2 regions of the Gordonia sp. G4 genome follow, and region 1 is predicted to be linked to the other one. Evidence: riboswitches for the same ligand, from Rfam matches in the RefSeq annotation. Region 1 holds a riboswitch; the other holds the start of a gene.

Region 1 (7,857 bases):
TCAGGCCGGAACAGTCGAATGAGCTCGGTCCGGTGGCGCCCCACACGTACGGGTCACCGATCCGGGTGAGTGCGGCCTGCACCGCGATCAGTCCGGCCGCGGTACCCCTGGGCACCAGACGCGGATCGAAGTCGAAGGTGGGTCCGCGCAGCGCGGCGAGCTGCTTTCCGGTCATGGACTTGTAGATCGCCCGGATCTGGATCGCCTGGAGCTGCAGGTCGGCCTGTTTCGTCTGCAGATCACCGCGGACCCGCTCGGCGCGGGAGACCGCCTCGGAGGCCGCCACCGCCGTCTGCTCGGCGTCTTTCTTCGCGATCTCCGTGCGTGCGCGAACCTTCTTGATGGCGGTGAGATCCGCCGACGCCTGACGCGAGATCATGTCCAGGCCCGACATCTGGTCGAGAAGTGCCTGGGGCGAGTCGCTGATCATCACCGCGTAGAGGCCACTCACGCGAGCGCCCTGGTAGCTGGCGCGCACGATGGCGTCGACGCGGTTCTGGTGCACCGCCAGCTGGGCGCGGCTCCTGTCGAGCGTCTGCTGCGCCTCGGCCGCCGCCCTCTTGGCCGCTGCCACGATGCCGCGCTGCTTGTCGTACTCGATCTTCGCGTTGTGCATCGCCTCGGTGGTCTTCTCCGCGTCGATGCCGAGCTGCTTGTAGCGGTCGAGCAGCTGATCGGCCGAGCGCGCGGGCACCGCACGGGCGTCCCCGACACCACCTGAGATCGTCGGTATGAGCACGGCGAGCGCCGACAGGACGCAGACCGCGAACATCAGCGGACGCGAACGCATGGGTGGCCGCATGACGCGAGCCCGCCCCTCCCCGATCAGCACGGTCCTACTCACTCCCTCGTGTGTGCTCGTCGATCCTGAGCAACCCGGGCCTCCCGTCACCCGTGCCCCACGTCCCGTCGACCACCCTAGGGCGCCGACAGGCCCCCTGGACTGGTTCGGGCGGATCGCAATCCACGCGATCCGCCCGTCCCGAGACCCTCGTGCTCAGTCTGTCCGTGTTCGGTTGTCGTCAGTAACGACGGATTCCCGTCAGGGTCCACTCCTTGACGGCGTCGCGCTTGACCGGCGTGCCGTAGTTGGACGAGTGGACGAACTGGCCGTTGCCGACATAGATGCCGGCGTGGCCGCCACCGTTGAAGATCATGACGTCGCCCGGCTTGGCTTCGGAGTAGGACACCGCACGTCCGCCGCCGAGCTGGCCGTAGCTGTCGCGCGGAATGTTCTTGCCGGCCTGCTTGTAGGACCAGTAGACGAGACCCGAGCAGTCGAATGCGTTGGGGCCGGCGGAACCGTAGGAGTACGGCGAGCCGATCTTGCTCTCAGCGGCCTTGACGGCCTTCTCACCCGCGGTCAGCTGCGGCTGGCCCAGGGGCGCGCCGCCCTGCGGACGGAACTGCTGGGGAATCTGGTCAGGGGCGATGCCCGGCACGGTGAACTGTCCCAGGTTGGGGATCTCGACCGTGGCCGCGGGCGACTTCTTCACGGGCGTCGCCGGGGGTGCGGGCTTGGCGTCCGGGGCCTTCGCACCGGGCAGGGCCGGGATCTCGAAAGTCCCCAGCGGGGTGTGGACCGGGGCGGCGAGAGCAGGGCCGGCGGCTGCGGCGAGCGAACCGAGCGTGATCGATCCGGCGATCACCGCCTTCTTGGCGACCGTGCTGCCACGATTGGGCTGTTCCAAACGATGTTTGGCCACGAAGCGAGTTCTCCTTCAGATCTTCCTCTACCGCCGACCGAGTTAGCTGTCGGGTTCGGGCCGGAAGAGTGGCCCTACGCGTGTTTCGCGCATGAGGTATCCACTGGACACTCATGCGTGGCAACGCGATTCACCCCGATTCGGAACGGATTCGCGTGAGACGCATCCGTGGTGATGCGCTCCGACGAGCCCGCCCGAAGGTTGTGGTTCCCCGGTTCGCCGCAAGGGCGATTGAGCGGTGACTACTGCGGACCACTTCTGTTGAAGCGGGACGCTCCGCAAAGGTCTCAGAAAGGTTACGAAATCGGATGCGCTCTGTCCACTAAGCGACAGACAGCCAAACCTCGGCCGATTTTCAGCCGGCCCTGAGGACCGTCACAGAGGCGCGTCGATCTGGTGCCTGAACTGCGGTTTTCGCCGATCTTGCAGATCGTGCAGCGCCACTCGTCACCATTGCAGCAGCCTGCAGAACGTCGATCGCGAGGTCGATCTCGGCGTCCGCCTCGACCGTCGCCGCCGTTACCGAAACTCCACCTTCGTCGGGCATATCGTCCCAGCTCGGACCGCCAAACAGCACCGTCATCATGCACCCGTCGCAAGCGACGGGACGGGCGGGGCATCGTGCACAGTCGACGTACATCGTGTGATCTCCATCTCATCTGGTGAGGCGGGGCCGTGTCGGCCCTCGTAGGGGTCGTGGTCACCGTGAGAGCACCGCATTTCTCACGTCCAGGTGGAGACTAGGAGCACCCACCGACAAATCCCGTCGAACAGTCGTCGACCCAGCAGTCACACCAGTCACAGGCCGAGTACGCGGTGTGCCGTCATCGCGATGTCGGTGGATCGAACTAATGTTCGCCGGGTGACGCAGACCAGCGTGGCCGGCTCCTCCGCGGGGCAGCTCACCTTCGCCGACCTGGAGGCCGCCGATCAGGGGGTCACCGGCGAGTCATCGAACGAGTTCAGCGACCGCTCGCTCTTCGACACGACCCTCGTCGTCGTCGACCTCGAGACCACCGGCTCCGATCCGGCCCGTGACCGGATCACGGAGATCGGCGCGGTGAAGATCCGTGGCGGCGAGATCATCGGCGAGTTCGCCACCCTGGTCGACCCCGGTCGACCCATCCCGCCCCAGATCGTCACCCTCACCGGAATCACCACCGCGATGCTGACCGACGCACCGCGTATCGAGTCGGTGCTGCCCTCGTTCTTCGAGTTCGCCCGCGGCTCGATCCTGGTGGCGCACAATGCCCGGTTCGACATGGGCTTCCTGCGTCAGAACGCGATCCGGCTCCAGCTCCCGTGGACGTTCAGCCTGAGTCTGTGCACGGTGACCATGGCCCGGCGAATCCTCACGCGCGACGAGGCGCCGACGGTCAAGCTCAGCGCCCTCGCCGACCTGTTCGACGTCTCCGTGCGCCCCACGCACCGGGCACTCGACGATGCCCGCGCCACGGTGGAGGTCTTCCACCGGCTCCTCGAGCGCGTCGGCAACCAGGGCATCGCCACCGTCGGTGACCTGACGTCCTATCTGCCGCGGACCGACCCGCGACTCCGGGCCAAACGCGGTCTCGCCGACCACATCCCGTCGCGTCCCGGCGTCTATCTCTTCCGTGGCCCGTCCGACGAGGTCCTCTACGTCGGTACCGCGGTGGACCTACGCCGTCGGGTCCGGTCGTATTTCACCGGTGGCGACCCCCGCCGCCGCATCGCCGAGATGGTGCTCCTCGCGCACCGGGTCGACATCGTGGAATGCTCCCACCCGCTCGAGGCGGCGGTACGCGAACTGCGGCTGCTCGGCGCACACGCGCCGGCGTACAACCGGCGGTCGACACAGCCGCACAAGGGATGGTGGGTCACCCTGACCGAGGAACGCTTCCCTCGTCTGAAGGTCAGCCGCACACCCACCGACGAGTCCATCGGCCCGGTCGGGAATCGCACCGGCGCGGCGACCGTCGCCGATGTGATCTCGGCGGCCGCCGGTCTGCGCACGTGTACGAAGCGGCTCGGCGCCAACGGTTACCACTGGTGTCCCGATGCCGACGGGAGACGACGCCCCGGGTCGTGCCGAGCGGCCACCGCGCAGCCGCAGACGGTCCCCGACTACTCCCCGCGGGTCACCGCGGCCCGCCGACTCATGCGGGGTGAGGCCGACGAACTCCTCGACGGGCTCACCGCACGCCTCGCCGACCTCGCGCAGGCCCACATGTTCGAGACCGCGGCACGCCATCGGGACCGGCTCGCGCTCACGATCGACACCCTCGCCCGGTGTCAGCGACTGGCCGCGTTGTGCGCGATCGCCGAGATCGTCGTCGCCCGGCCCGATGGCGAACGGGGATGGCAGTTCGCGGTGATCCGGCACGGGCGGCTCGCGGCGGCCGGACGCGCGCGACGCGGCGTCTCCCCCATGCCCGTCGTCGACGCGCTGGTCGCCGCGGCCGAGACCGTGGTGCCCGGAGACGGTCCGCTGCGCGGCGCGCCCGCCGAGGAGGTGGGGCTCGTCTACCGCTGGATGACCGAACCGGGCGCGCGGATCGTCGCGACCAGTGAGCCGGTCGCGCTGCCGGCCTACTCGGCCGAACGACGCCTCGACTGGTCGCGATCAGCGCACGACGCGCGCACGGCCAGGCCCGCCACGGAACCTCGCGTGCGACAGGCGAGCTGACCGGCCGCCTGGTCCTGGGGAGCACCACTAGGCTTGCGCCATGATCACTGCCATCGTCCTCATCCAGGCCGACATCCACCGCATCCCGGAGACGGCGCAGGCCGTCGCCGACATCCCCGGGGTCGAAGAGGTGTACTCCTGCGCGGGCGACGTCGATCTGATCGCGAAGATCCGGGTCCGCGACCACGAACAGATCGCGACGGTCGTCACCGGCAAGATCAACCGCCTACCGGGCGTGCTCAAGAGCGCGACACACATCGCCTTCCGCAGCTACTCCAGCTCCGACGTCGAGGGCGGATTCTCCATCGGCGAGAGCTGACGCACCCTCAGGCGGGTGCGGCGAGCTGCCGGCTGAGCTCGGCCCACCGCCGCAGCAGGTCCGCGGCGGAGCCGTTGTCGATGGCCTCGGCGGCGCGGCCCTGTGCCTCCCCGAGCGCGTCGGTCAGTTCCGCCGAACTCATCGGCGCCTCCTGTTCGAACGCGACGATGGCGCCGGCCGAGTTGAGCAGCACCGCGTCGCGGACCGGTCCCGTGGTCCCGGCCAGCAGTTCGCGGGCGATCGCGGCGTTGACCGTGGCGTCGCCGCCCTGCAGGGACGACAACTCCACTCGTGCGATCCCCAGATCGGTGGGATCGACGGTCAGCTCGTTCACCTGACCGGCGACGACCTGCCACACCGTCGACGTGGTGGTGGTCGTCACCTCGTCGAGTCCGTCGTCGCCGCGGACCACGAGGGCGGATCCGCCGCGTTCGGCGAAGGCCCGCGCCAGCACCGGGGCGAGGTCGGCGAACGCGCAACCGATCAGCCCGCGCGACGGCGTCGCCGGGTTGGTCAGCGGCCCCAGCACGTTGAAGACGGTCGGGATGCCGATCTCCTTGCGCGGTGGACCGGTGAACCGGAACGCGGGATGGAACACCGGCGCGAAACAGAACCCGATCCCGAGCTCGTCGACGCACCGCGCCACCGCCGCGGCGTCGAGGGAGATGTTCACTCCGAGCGCCTCGAGCACATCGGCACCACCGCTCTTCGACGACGCCGCGCGGTTGCCGTGCTTCACCACCGCGACACCCGCGGCCGCGATCACGATCGCCGTCATCGTCGAGATGTTGACCGTGTGCGACCGGTCGCCGCCGGTACCGACCACGTCGACCGCCGGACGGCTGACGTCCACGAGCGTCGCGTGCTCGAGCATCGCGCGCGACAATCCGAGGAGTTCGGCCGGTGCCGCCCCCTTCATCTTCACACCGACGCCGAAGGCGGCGATCTGAGCTCCGGTCGCGCTGTCGGTCATGATCTCGTTCATCGCCCAGGCGGCCTCGTCGGTGCTGAGGTCGAGGCGATCGATGATCTTGCCGAGGATCTGCGGCCAGCTGAAGTCGGACTGTGCGGTGCTCACGAGGACAGAGCCTAGTGGTGTGTCTCGGAATCAGGTGGCCGGTGTCGAACGCCGGAGACCAGTCGCTTGATTCTCCAGACACACCACCGGTTCCTGTTCAGCCCGGCGGACGCTGGAGGACGGCCCACTCGCGGGCGAATCCGCCGTGTCGCGAGCCGAGGCTTGCCATGCGGGATCGTTCCTGCGACAGATGCATCGCGTCGAGCAACTGGACCCGCGCCAGGACCAGGACCACGAACCCGTCTTCGAGTGCCGGCGGACTCGGCCCCCAGCGGTCATCGTCGACGGACTCGTAACCGTCGAGCGCGGCCACCGCCGCCGCGTCGGCGCGCCGGGCGGGCGGCACCTCGACGTGGTGACGGAGGATGACCTCCTCGGCCGCGCGCCACGACGAGGCGTCCAGCGCGACCGAACTCGCGATCGCGTCGTCGTCGGACCGGGCGACCACCTCCACCCGTTCGTCCAGCGTCAGCGGCCCCGCCTCGGACCGCGGACGCAGTCGCGAACGGAGCCGCGCCAGGCGGCCCTGCTCGACCACCCGGCCGTTGAGATCACGGGGGCCGGATGGCACCGAATTCGACATGAACACACGGTAGCGAGGCGGGCCCGCAGTACGCGCTCATCGGACACGCCGACGGCCGCCCGATAGGGGCTCGGACCTGCGGCGGGAGAATTACCCGGGGGCAATTTCCGACCCGGGTGGCCACCGCTTACTACGAACCGTCATACTTCACATGTGACAAGCGCTGTAGGTACCTCAGGAACAGCCATCACCTCGCGCGTGCACTCGCTGAACCGGCCCAACATGGTCAGCGTCGGCACGATCGTGTGGCTGTCCAGTGAGCTCATGTTCTTCGCTGGCCTCTTCGCGATGTATTTCGTCGCCCGTGCCAACTCGGCGGTCGGCTGGCCGCCGCCGCCGACCGAGCTGAATCTCGCCCTCGCCATCCCGGTGACGACGGTGCTGATCCTCTCCTCGGTGACTTGCCAGATGGGCGTCTTCGCCGCCGAGCGCGGCGACGTCTTCGGCCTGCGCCGCTGGTACGTCATCACCTTGGCGATGGGCACGTTCTTCGTCTGCGGCCAGGCGTACGAGTACTACCACCTGGTCGAGCACGGCACGACCCTGTCGTCGGACGCGTACGGTTCGGTCTTCTACATGACGACCGGCTTCCACGGCCTCCACGTCATCGGCGGTCTGATCGCGTTCGTCTATCTGCTCATCCGGACCAAGCTGTCGAAGTTCACGCCGGCGCAGGCAACCGCCGCAATCGTTGTCTCTTACTACTGGCACTTCGTCGACATCGTGTGGATCGGACTCTTCGTCACGATCTACTTCATCCGATGACACCGGCGACCTCGCATTAGAAGAACAGCCCGTCCCGCTTAGTAGAGAGTCACAGATGAGTTCATCTCCACCGCGTCCGTCGGATAGCGGCACCGAGGTCGGACCCGATGCCTCGGCCCGACGCTCCTCTGCACGCGACGCCGGCCGCCGCGCCAAGACACGACGCAAGCTCCGTCGGCGCGCCACCGGCACCATCGTGTTGCTGGCCGGTCTCGTCATGGCAGGCGTCCTCGCCTCGGTCCTGACCCCCGACCCCCAGGTCGCGGTCGCCGACCAGAGCAACGCCGCGATGATCGACGACGGTCGCAAGCTCTACGAGACCTCGTGCATCACCTGCCACGGCGCCAACCTCCAGGGTGTGCCGGACCGCGGTCCCGCACTGCTCGGGGTCGGTGACGCCGCCGTCTACTTCCAGGTGTCGACCGGCCGTATGCCCGCGGCACGCGGCGAGGCCCAGGCCCAGCGCAAGCCCGCGAAGTTCACGACCGAGCAGATCGATCAGCTCGGCGCCTACATCCAGGCCGAGGGCGGCGGACCGCAGGTTCCGCGCAACGCCGACGGAACGGTCGCGCAGGAGTCCCTGCGCGGCGAGAGCATCGGTCGGGGCAGCGAGCTGTTCCGGTTGAACTGCGCGTCGTGCCACAACTTCACCGGTCGCGGCGGCGCGCTGTCCTCGGGCAAGTTCGCACCGAACCTCGACGGCGTCAACGAGGCACAGATCTACACCGCGATGCTGACCGG
Region 2 (7,857 bases), 2.2 Mb from region 1:
CCCGCCAGCACGACGCACCACTGCCAACCCCGGTAGCCCGCGAGCTCGGCATCGAAGTAGTGCGCGGCTGCCCAGTCGCCCTCGGCAACACTGCGCCGATGGGCGCCCGGCCGCTGACCTTCGTCGAGCAGCGCAGCACGCGCGATGTCGACGGCCGCCAGGAGCCGTTCGCCGTTACCGTGCCGTTCGCCGTCACCAACCTGAGTCACTGCTCCAGTGTGCAATATCGCCGACGTGTGCCACACAACCGACCCGCTTCAAGCGACCACAGCCGGAGATGAGGAACAATCGTCAGCGTGATCCCACGGAGTTCCCGACACGACGAGGGGCGCGGGGCCCCCAGGGGTCCCGCGAACCAGCATCCCCATCAGCCGCCGCCCGACGACCGCGCACGACGCGCCGCGCAGCACCCCGGTTCGACCAACTATCCGGTCGACGAGACGCGACAGATGCGCACCCGGAGACCGGCACCGGGATGGGGAGAGCCACCGGCCGGCCCCGGTCCCGGCCGCAACGCCTACCTCCCCCGCCCACCCACAATCCGCACCTCCCGCCGCTCGACGACCGCGGCCGGCCGCCGTCGGAGGACCAGACCCGCGCGATGCCGGCCGATCACGGGCCCCAGAACGCTTCGGACCAGACCGGTTCGGCCCGGGCGCCGAAGAAGCTGACGGTGATGCGGGTCGCGGCGATGCGCAGCCGCGAGCTGACCGGCAAGGGACTCGGCAAGATCCACCGAGCGGCCACCGCCGACGGCGCCGACCAATCGGGCCTCACCGCGCTGACGCTGCCGGTGATCGCCAACTTCGCCGCCGACGCCGCGATGGCCGTCGCGCTGGCCAACACGCTGTTCTTCGCCGCCGCGACGGGTGAGTCGAAGACCAATGTGGCCCTGTACCTGGCGCTGACCATCGCGCCCTTCGCATTGATAGCTCCCCTGATCGGACCCCTTCTCGACCGGCTGCAGCGCGGTCGCCGGATCGCCATGGCCACGACCTTCGGCCTACGGGTCGTCCTGGCCCTGTTGATCATGTCCAATGTCCAGTGGAACGACGTGACCCAGCAGCTGGAGTACGACCCGTGGGTGCTCTATCCGTGCGCCCTCGGCCTGCTGGTGCTGTCGAAATCCTTCGGCGTGCTCAAGTCGGCCGTCACCCCCCGGGTGGTGCCGCCGACCATCGACCTGCCACGGGTGAACTCCCGGCTGACCACCTTCGGCCTGATCGGCGGCACGATCGTCGGTGGCGCGGTCGCCGCTGCCATCGAATTCCTGCTCGGCCAGATACTCCCGCTGCACCTGCCGGGCGCCATGGTGTGGCTGGCCGTGGTCGCCGCGGCCGGCGCCTACCTGTGTATGCGCATCCCGTCGTGGGTCGAGTCCACCGAAGGTGAGATCCCGACGACCCTCACCTACCACGGCGAGCCCGCGCGGTCGGCCCCCGGCGACACCGATCAGCCGGCGAGCGCCCGGGACGGCGCCAAGATGATCGCCGCCAAGATGCGCCAGCCGCTGGGACGCAAGGTCGTCGCGGGGCTGTGGGGCAACGGCACGATCCGCATCCTGACCGGCTTCCTGACACTCTTCGTGGCTTTTTATGCCAAGGCCCAGCAGGGCGACGCGTCGGACTGGACCCAGCTGCTGCTCCTCGGTGCGGTCGGTGCCGCCGCCGGCGTCGGCAACTTGATCGGCAACGGCATCGGGACCCGCCTCGAACTGAAGAACCCGCCGAACATCGTCGTCGGCGCAACCGCCGCCTGCTTCGTCGTCGCGGTGCTGGCCGCCGTCTTCGGCAACATCGCCGCGGCCGCGGTCGCCGCCCTGGTCGCCTCGGGAACGAGCGCGATCGGCAAGGTCTGCCTGGACTCCTCGATCCAGGACGACCTGCCCGACGAGTCCCGCGCCTCGGCGTTCGGTCGGTCGGAGACGGTGCTGCAGCTGTCGTGGGTGTTCGGCGCCTCGCTCGGGGTGCTGTTGCCGCCGACCCTGTGGATCGGATTCACGGTCGTGTCCGTGCTGCTCGGCCTCGGGCTGCTGCAGACCGTGATGACCACCCGCGGAAAGTCGCTGGTCCCCGGTCTGGGCGGTCGTCGCCCCGACCATGCCGCGCCGACCGTGGCCTTCCGCGCGGCCGGTGCCCGGTCGGACATCCGGCCCGGCCCGGCCGACGCCGACACCACACCGCACGCCCAGCGTCCCTCGACCGCCCGGATGCCCACCCGGACACCGTCGACCGCTCCCTTCGAGAATCGGGGTGAGCGCCCGTACAGCCACGGCGATCACCCCCCGCACAACCAGACAGGACAACGCCGTCAGTGATCAGCAGTGGTGAGAAGAAGGCTCTGTCGATCATCGCGATCGTCGTCGTGCTGTTCGTGGCGGTGGTGGGGACATCGGTGTTCCTGCTGACCCGCAACGTGAGCTCCGACGACCAGCCCTACCTGCACGTCGCGGTCGGCGACGAGTTGCACACGGTCGATCCGCGCTGGTGGTGCGACCTGATGCTGACCGAATGCGATCCCGAGATCACCGCGCCGCGCGAGACCGCGGCGGTACCGGTGCCGGTGAATTCGACGGTCATGCTGACCGTCTCGAGTGAGATCGCGCAGGGCCCGTGGAACCTGGCGGCCGTCTACCAGACGCCTCGCGGGCTCGTCGAAGACGAGCAACCGCAGGGATCGGACAGCACGTACACGCTGACGCTGCGATCGGTGCCGGACCGGGTCCTGATCGGATTCACCGTCATCTCCGCCTCGGCGCGGCTCTCCCCCGCCGACGAGGTCCTGCCCCGCGGTGAACTCGCGGTCCAGACCGCACCAGACGCCTAGGTCTTCAGGAATAGGTCCTCAGGAATCGAGCTCCCGCGCGACCGCACGCACGACTTCGGAGATCCGCTGCGCGGTCTTGCGGTCCGGGTAACGGCCCTTGCGCAGGTCCGGCTGGACCTTGCCCTCCAAGAGGGTGATGAGGTCGGCGACCATGCCGTGCAGCTCGTCGGGCGTGTGCCGCTTGACGTCCTTGCGGGCGGCCTCGCGCACGTTCTTGGAGACACTGGGAGCGGGCTCGAGCACCTTCACGCTCAACGCCTGCGGTCCGCGACGACCGGCGGCCATGCCGAACTCGACGCGCTGTCCGGGCTTGAGCGCCTCGACGCCGTCGGGCAACGCTGCCGAACGGACGTAGACGTCCTCACCGCTCTCCTGGGAGAGAAAGCCGAAGCCCTTGTCCGCGTCGTACCACTTCACCTTGCCGGTCGGCACTGTGCTCACCCTCATCTGTACTAGAACTGTCGAAAAACGACCCGTCACGACAAAAGACGCCGTCACCCATCTCGGCGGTCCGACGGCGAATGCCGCGCGGGCCCAGACGGATGCAAGGCGCCTGCTGCGACCATCCTAGCCAACGCCCCACCCCGAGGTCACACCATTACCCGGCGGACGCGCATCGCGCGGCGTCGGACCGATCGCCGTTGCACTACCGTGGCAGGTATGCAGAAGACGTCGTCCCCGCGATTGCTGCAGGCGGCCGGGGTTGTGTTCGGAATCGGAATTCTGGCGGTCGTGGCGTTGTTCCTCACACCGTTGGTGACCGACGGCGACACCGCGCCGACCGCCGTCTACCTGCTGACCATGTGCGCACCGCTGGGATTCATCCTGGGCCTGGTGTACGCACTCCGTGCCGGACGCCGAGCCAGGTGAGGACCTTGACCACAACCATCGACACCACCCCCGACCTCTCGCCGGTCTCCGACGGGCGGGCGCTGCGCGATGCCTACAGCTGCTTCCCGTCCGGCGTCGTCGCGGTGTGTTGCGAACGACCCGACGGGGATTCGACCACCCTGATCGGAATGGCGGCCAGTTCGTTCACCACCGTCTCGCTCGATCCGCCGCTCGTCTCGGTCTGCGTCCAGAACACCTCGACGACCTGGCCGCGGATCCGCACCGCACCGGCGATCGGGGTCAGCGTGTTCGCCGGCGACCAGATCGAGCTCTGCAAGCAGCTCGCGGGATCGTCGGAGCACCGCTTCGACGGCATCACCCCGCTGAGCACCGATCGGGGTGCGGTCTTCGTGCCCGACGCCGCCGCGCACCTGTCGTGCACGATCCACAACGAGATCCAGGCCGGCGACCACACCGTCGTGCTCCTGGAGATCGAGTCGCTGCGCGCCGATCCCGGTGTCGAACCCCTGGTCTTCCACGCCAGCACGTTCCGTGCGCTCGAGGCACGGAAGGATCCCACCCGGAAATGAGTCTCTGCGCAGCATGAACACCGTCGGCCTCGGAATCCCATTGCCTGTGTCCCCGCGGGACGCAGCGGCTTCCGACGCGCCGGCCGAGGGTCCGCTGCGCGACACGTTCGGCCGGGTGGCGAAGGATCTCCGGGTCTCGGTCACCGACCGCTGCAATCTGCGTTGTTCGTACTGCATGCCCGCCGAGGGCCTCGACTGGATGCCCACCGACCAGGTGCTGTCCACGGACGAACTGATCCGGGTGCTGACGGTCGCGGTTCGCGACCTGGGTATCGACCGCATCCGGTTCACCGGCGGTGAACCCTTGCTGCGGCGCGATCTGGAGGACATCATCGCGGCCGTCGCCGGCCTCCCCCAGGCCCCCGAGATCGCGATGACCACGAACGGACTCGGACTGCCACGACGGGTGGCGAGCCTGGTCGACGCCGGCCTCGACCGCATCAACATCTCGCTCGACACCATCGACCCCGCCCGATTCGCCGAGATCACTCGGCGAGACCGGCTGACGGACGTGCTCGACGGCCTGGCGGCGGCGCGCCGCGCCGGACTCGACCCGGTCAAGGTCAACGCCGTCGTGCCCGCCCGCGCGGATCTGGCGGGCGTTCCGGACCTGCTCGCGTACTGCCTCGAGCACGGTTACGAGTTGCGGATCATCGAGCAGATGCCCCTCGACGCCGACCACGCATGGCAGCGAGCGCAGATGGTGACCGCCCGGGAGATCCTCGCAACGCTGCGTGAGCGCTTCACCCTCCTGCCCGATCCCGCGCCGCGCGGGAGTGCTCCGGCCGCCACGTGGCTCGTGGACGGTCACCAGGGATCTCACGGGCCCGCGCGCGTGGGGGTCATCGCGTCGGTCACCGAGCCCTTCTGCGGGGACTGCGACCGCACCCGGCTCACCGCGGACGGGACGCTGCGCAACTGTCTGTTCGCGACGTCGGAAACCGATGTCCGCACCGCTCTGCGCACACTCCCCGACGACGAGATCGACGCCGCGCTCGCACACCTGTGGCGCGGCAACATGTGGGCCAAGGCGGCCGGTCACGAGGTGAACGCCGCGGGCTTCCGGCAACCGGACCGACCGATGTCGGCGATCGGCGGCTAGGCTCGCGTCCGATGCAGCTCACAGTCCGATTCTTCGCCGCCGCGCGCGCCGCGGCCGGCGCCGAGGAGAGAGTCGTCGAGATCGACCCGACGACCACCCTCCGCGTCCTGGAAGAGACCCTCGCCGCCGGAAACCCCTCCCTCGCCACGGTTCTCGAACGCTGCTCGTATCTGCGCGACGAGATCGCGTTCTCCGATCGGACGCGCGCACTCGGCACGTGCACGACACTCGACGTTCTCCCGCCGTTTGCCGGTGGCTGACGCCACACCGCGCATGTGACCTTTGTCACATAACGGTGGAGTAACAGGATGGGCACGGGACGGCCACTAACCCGTTGAACTGGGATGACGCCCAAAGTGGGTCGGAAGACCCGGATCCGGGCCGAAAATCGCTTGCGTTCAGCCAGGTGATTCAGTCCAACGAACGACGTACTGTACGAAGCGTCCTCCTCGGAGGTCACGACACAGCAACCAAGACATAACGTCCCACCGGCCGCGCCGAGCCTCGTTCCGCCGGTGGGAACGACAAGCAATCTAGGAACGAGGACGGGGGACCCAACCTCATCCCCTGAGACCGGACACCACACCAGGTGTCCTCGGGGTTAAGTCCCGGAAGCCGCGGCGACCACCGCGACGACCGGGGCCGAGCACCTCTCGCTCGAACCCGACAGCTGACTTCGTAGGCGCGTGGAGAGAGGAAACACATACATGTCCGGACGTCATCGCAAGCAGACGACCAGCACGGCCGCCAAGACCATCACGAAGGTCGCCCTCACCGGCGCAGTCCTCGGCGGCGGAGCAGCCCTCCTGGGCACCGGTACCGCCAATGCGGCCACCGACGCCGAGTGGAACCAGGTCGCGCAGTGCGAATCCGGTGGCAACTGGGCCATCGCGACCGGCAACGGTTACCACGGCGGCCTGCAGTTCTCGCCGAGCACCTGGACCGGCCACGGCGGCGGCGAGTTCGCCCCGACCGCAGACCAGGCCTCCCGCGAGGAGCAGATCGTCGTCGCCGAGCGCGTGCTCGGATCGCAGGGCAAGGGCGCCTGGCCCACCTGCGGCACCGGTCTCTCGGGTTCGACCCCGCGCAGCGCGCCGACCGACACCCCGCGTGAGATCGCCCCGGTGCTCCCCGGCGGCAACGGCAGCGTCGACCTGGCCAAGACGACCGACGACGTCGCCAAGCAGGTCACCGACGCCCTCACCGAGGCCGGCGTCAGCCCCGAGATCAAGAACCTCTGGCAGGCGGCCAAGGACAGCGGTGTCTCGCTGAACCAGGACCAGATCAAGTTGTTCAACGACAACAAGCACCTGCTGCCCAACCCCTGATCCGGGACACAGACGAAGGGCCCCGCACGATGAATCATCCGTGCGGGGCCCTTTTCCAATGGTCTCGACAAGCTCGACCAGCGGGGGTCGGCTCAACCAGCGGGGGTCGGCTCGACCAGCGAGGGTCGGCTCAACCAGCGGGTCTATGCCGAATTGACCCACTCGTCGGTGCCGTCGTCGAAGAACTGGTGCTTCCAGACCGGCAGCCGGGACTTGACCTCGTCGACGAGACGCGAGCAGGTCTCGAACGCCGCCCGACGATGGTCGGCGGCCACCGCGACCACGAAGGCGATGTCGCCGATCGCGAGGTCGCCGACCCGGTGGGAGACGGCGACCGCCCGCACGCCGTCGACCGCGGAGACCTCCTCGACGACGTCGGCCAGCACCTTCGTCGCGGTGGGATGCCCGGAGTAGTGCAGGGCGGTCACCTTTCGCCCGCCGTCGTGGTCACGGACGGCGCCCACGAAGCCGACCACCGCCCCGGCTTTGCCCTCGGCGGCAGCGGCGACCATCGCCTCGTGGTCTGCCAGCGTGATCGGCTCGTCGACGACAGCGGTGTGCACCACGCGGGTGCCGGCATCTCCGGTCATCGGTGGTCGCCTCCGCGGATCTGATCGAGTGCATGGTGGACGACGCCGGCGAGTACGCCCAGCCCGTCGCGGACCCCGCCCGTCGAACCGGGCAGGTTCACGACGAGCGTCGTGCCGGCCACCCCGGCGAGCCCGCGGGAGAGGACGGCGGTCGGCACCTTCGGCAGCCCGGCCGACCGGATCTCGGCGGCCAGACCCGGGATCTCGAAGTCGAGGAGCGGCCGGGTCTGTTCCGGAGTCCGGTCGGTGGGCGTCAGACCTGTTCCCCCCGTGGTGATCACGAGGTCGACCTCGGCATAGATCGCGGCGCGGACGGCATCGCCGACCGGTGGGCCGTCGGCCACGACGTCGCACTCGTCGACCCGGAAGCCCTGCTCGGTCAGCCACGCCTCGATGATCGGGCCGGACCGGTCGGCGTAGACACCGCTGCTGGCGCGGTTCGACGCGACGACGACACGAGCGACGCGTGGTGTTCCCGGATCAGTCATCGGCCGGGTCAGCCGGGTCGCGGTACCAGTCGCCCGACTTGCCTCCGGTCTTGGCGAGGAGGCGGATACCGTCCATCTGCGCGCGTCGGTCCACGGCCTTGA

What was found. Region 1 has a riboswitch for cyclic di-AMP ahead of AC3B5T_RS22760 (C40 family peptidase). Riboswitches for the same ligand answer to the same signal wherever they lie in the genome.
Region 2: another riboswitch for cyclic di-AMP. It lies ahead of AC3B5T_RS12840 (transglycosylase family protein); the one in region 1 lies ahead of AC3B5T_RS22760 (C40 family peptidase).

The regions. Positions count from the first base shown of each region.
Region 1 covers NZ_CM173442.1:5,045,595-5,053,451, forward strand. The annotation lists gene AC3B5T_RS22755 (NlpC/P60 family protein) at 1-790, opposite strand, end outside; gene AC3B5T_RS22760 (C40 family peptidase) at 1,023-1,706, opposite strand; cyclic di-AMP (ydaO/yuaA leader) riboswitch at 1,723-1,954, opposite strand; gene AC3B5T_RS22765 (hypothetical protein) at 2,062-2,292, opposite strand; gene AC3B5T_RS22770 (DEDD exonuclease domain-containing protein) at 2,539-4,371, shown strand; gene AC3B5T_RS22775 (Lrp/AsnC family transcriptional regulator) at 4,412-4,690, shown strand; gene trpD (anthranilate phosphoribosyltransferase) at 4,698-5,768, opposite strand; gene AC3B5T_RS22785 (hypothetical protein) at 5,866-6,351, opposite strand; gene ctaE (aa3-type cytochrome oxidase subunit III) at 6,505-7,116, shown strand; gene qcrC (cytochrome bc1 complex diheme cytochrome c subunit) at 7,172-7,857, shown strand, end outside.
Region 2 covers NZ_CM173442.1:2,873,234-2,881,090, reverse strand. The annotation lists gene AC3B5T_RS12880 (DUF3027 domain-containing protein) at 1-209, opposite strand, end outside; partial or broken gene AC3B5T_RS12875 (MFS transporter) at 297-2,317, shown strand; gene AC3B5T_RS12870 (DUF2771 family protein) at 2,314-2,826, shown strand; gene AC3B5T_RS12865 (cold-shock protein) at 2,845-3,258, opposite strand; gene AC3B5T_RS12860 (hypothetical protein) at 3,487-3,696, shown strand; gene AC3B5T_RS12855 (flavin reductase family protein) at 3,702-4,247, shown strand; gene moaA (GTP 3',8-cyclase MoaA) at 4,261-5,349, shown strand; gene AC3B5T_RS12845 (MoaD/ThiS family protein) at 5,361-5,609, shown strand; cyclic di-AMP (ydaO/yuaA leader) riboswitch at 5,867-6,050, shown strand; gene AC3B5T_RS12840 (transglycosylase family protein) at 6,057-6,677, shown strand; gene AC3B5T_RS12835 (molybdenum cofactor biosynthesis protein MoaE) at 6,821-7,267, opposite strand; gene AC3B5T_RS12830 (MogA/MoaB family molybdenum cofactor biosynthesis protein) at 7,264-7,755, opposite strand; gene moaC (cyclic pyranopterin monophosphate synthase MoaC) at 7,748-7,857, opposite strand, start outside.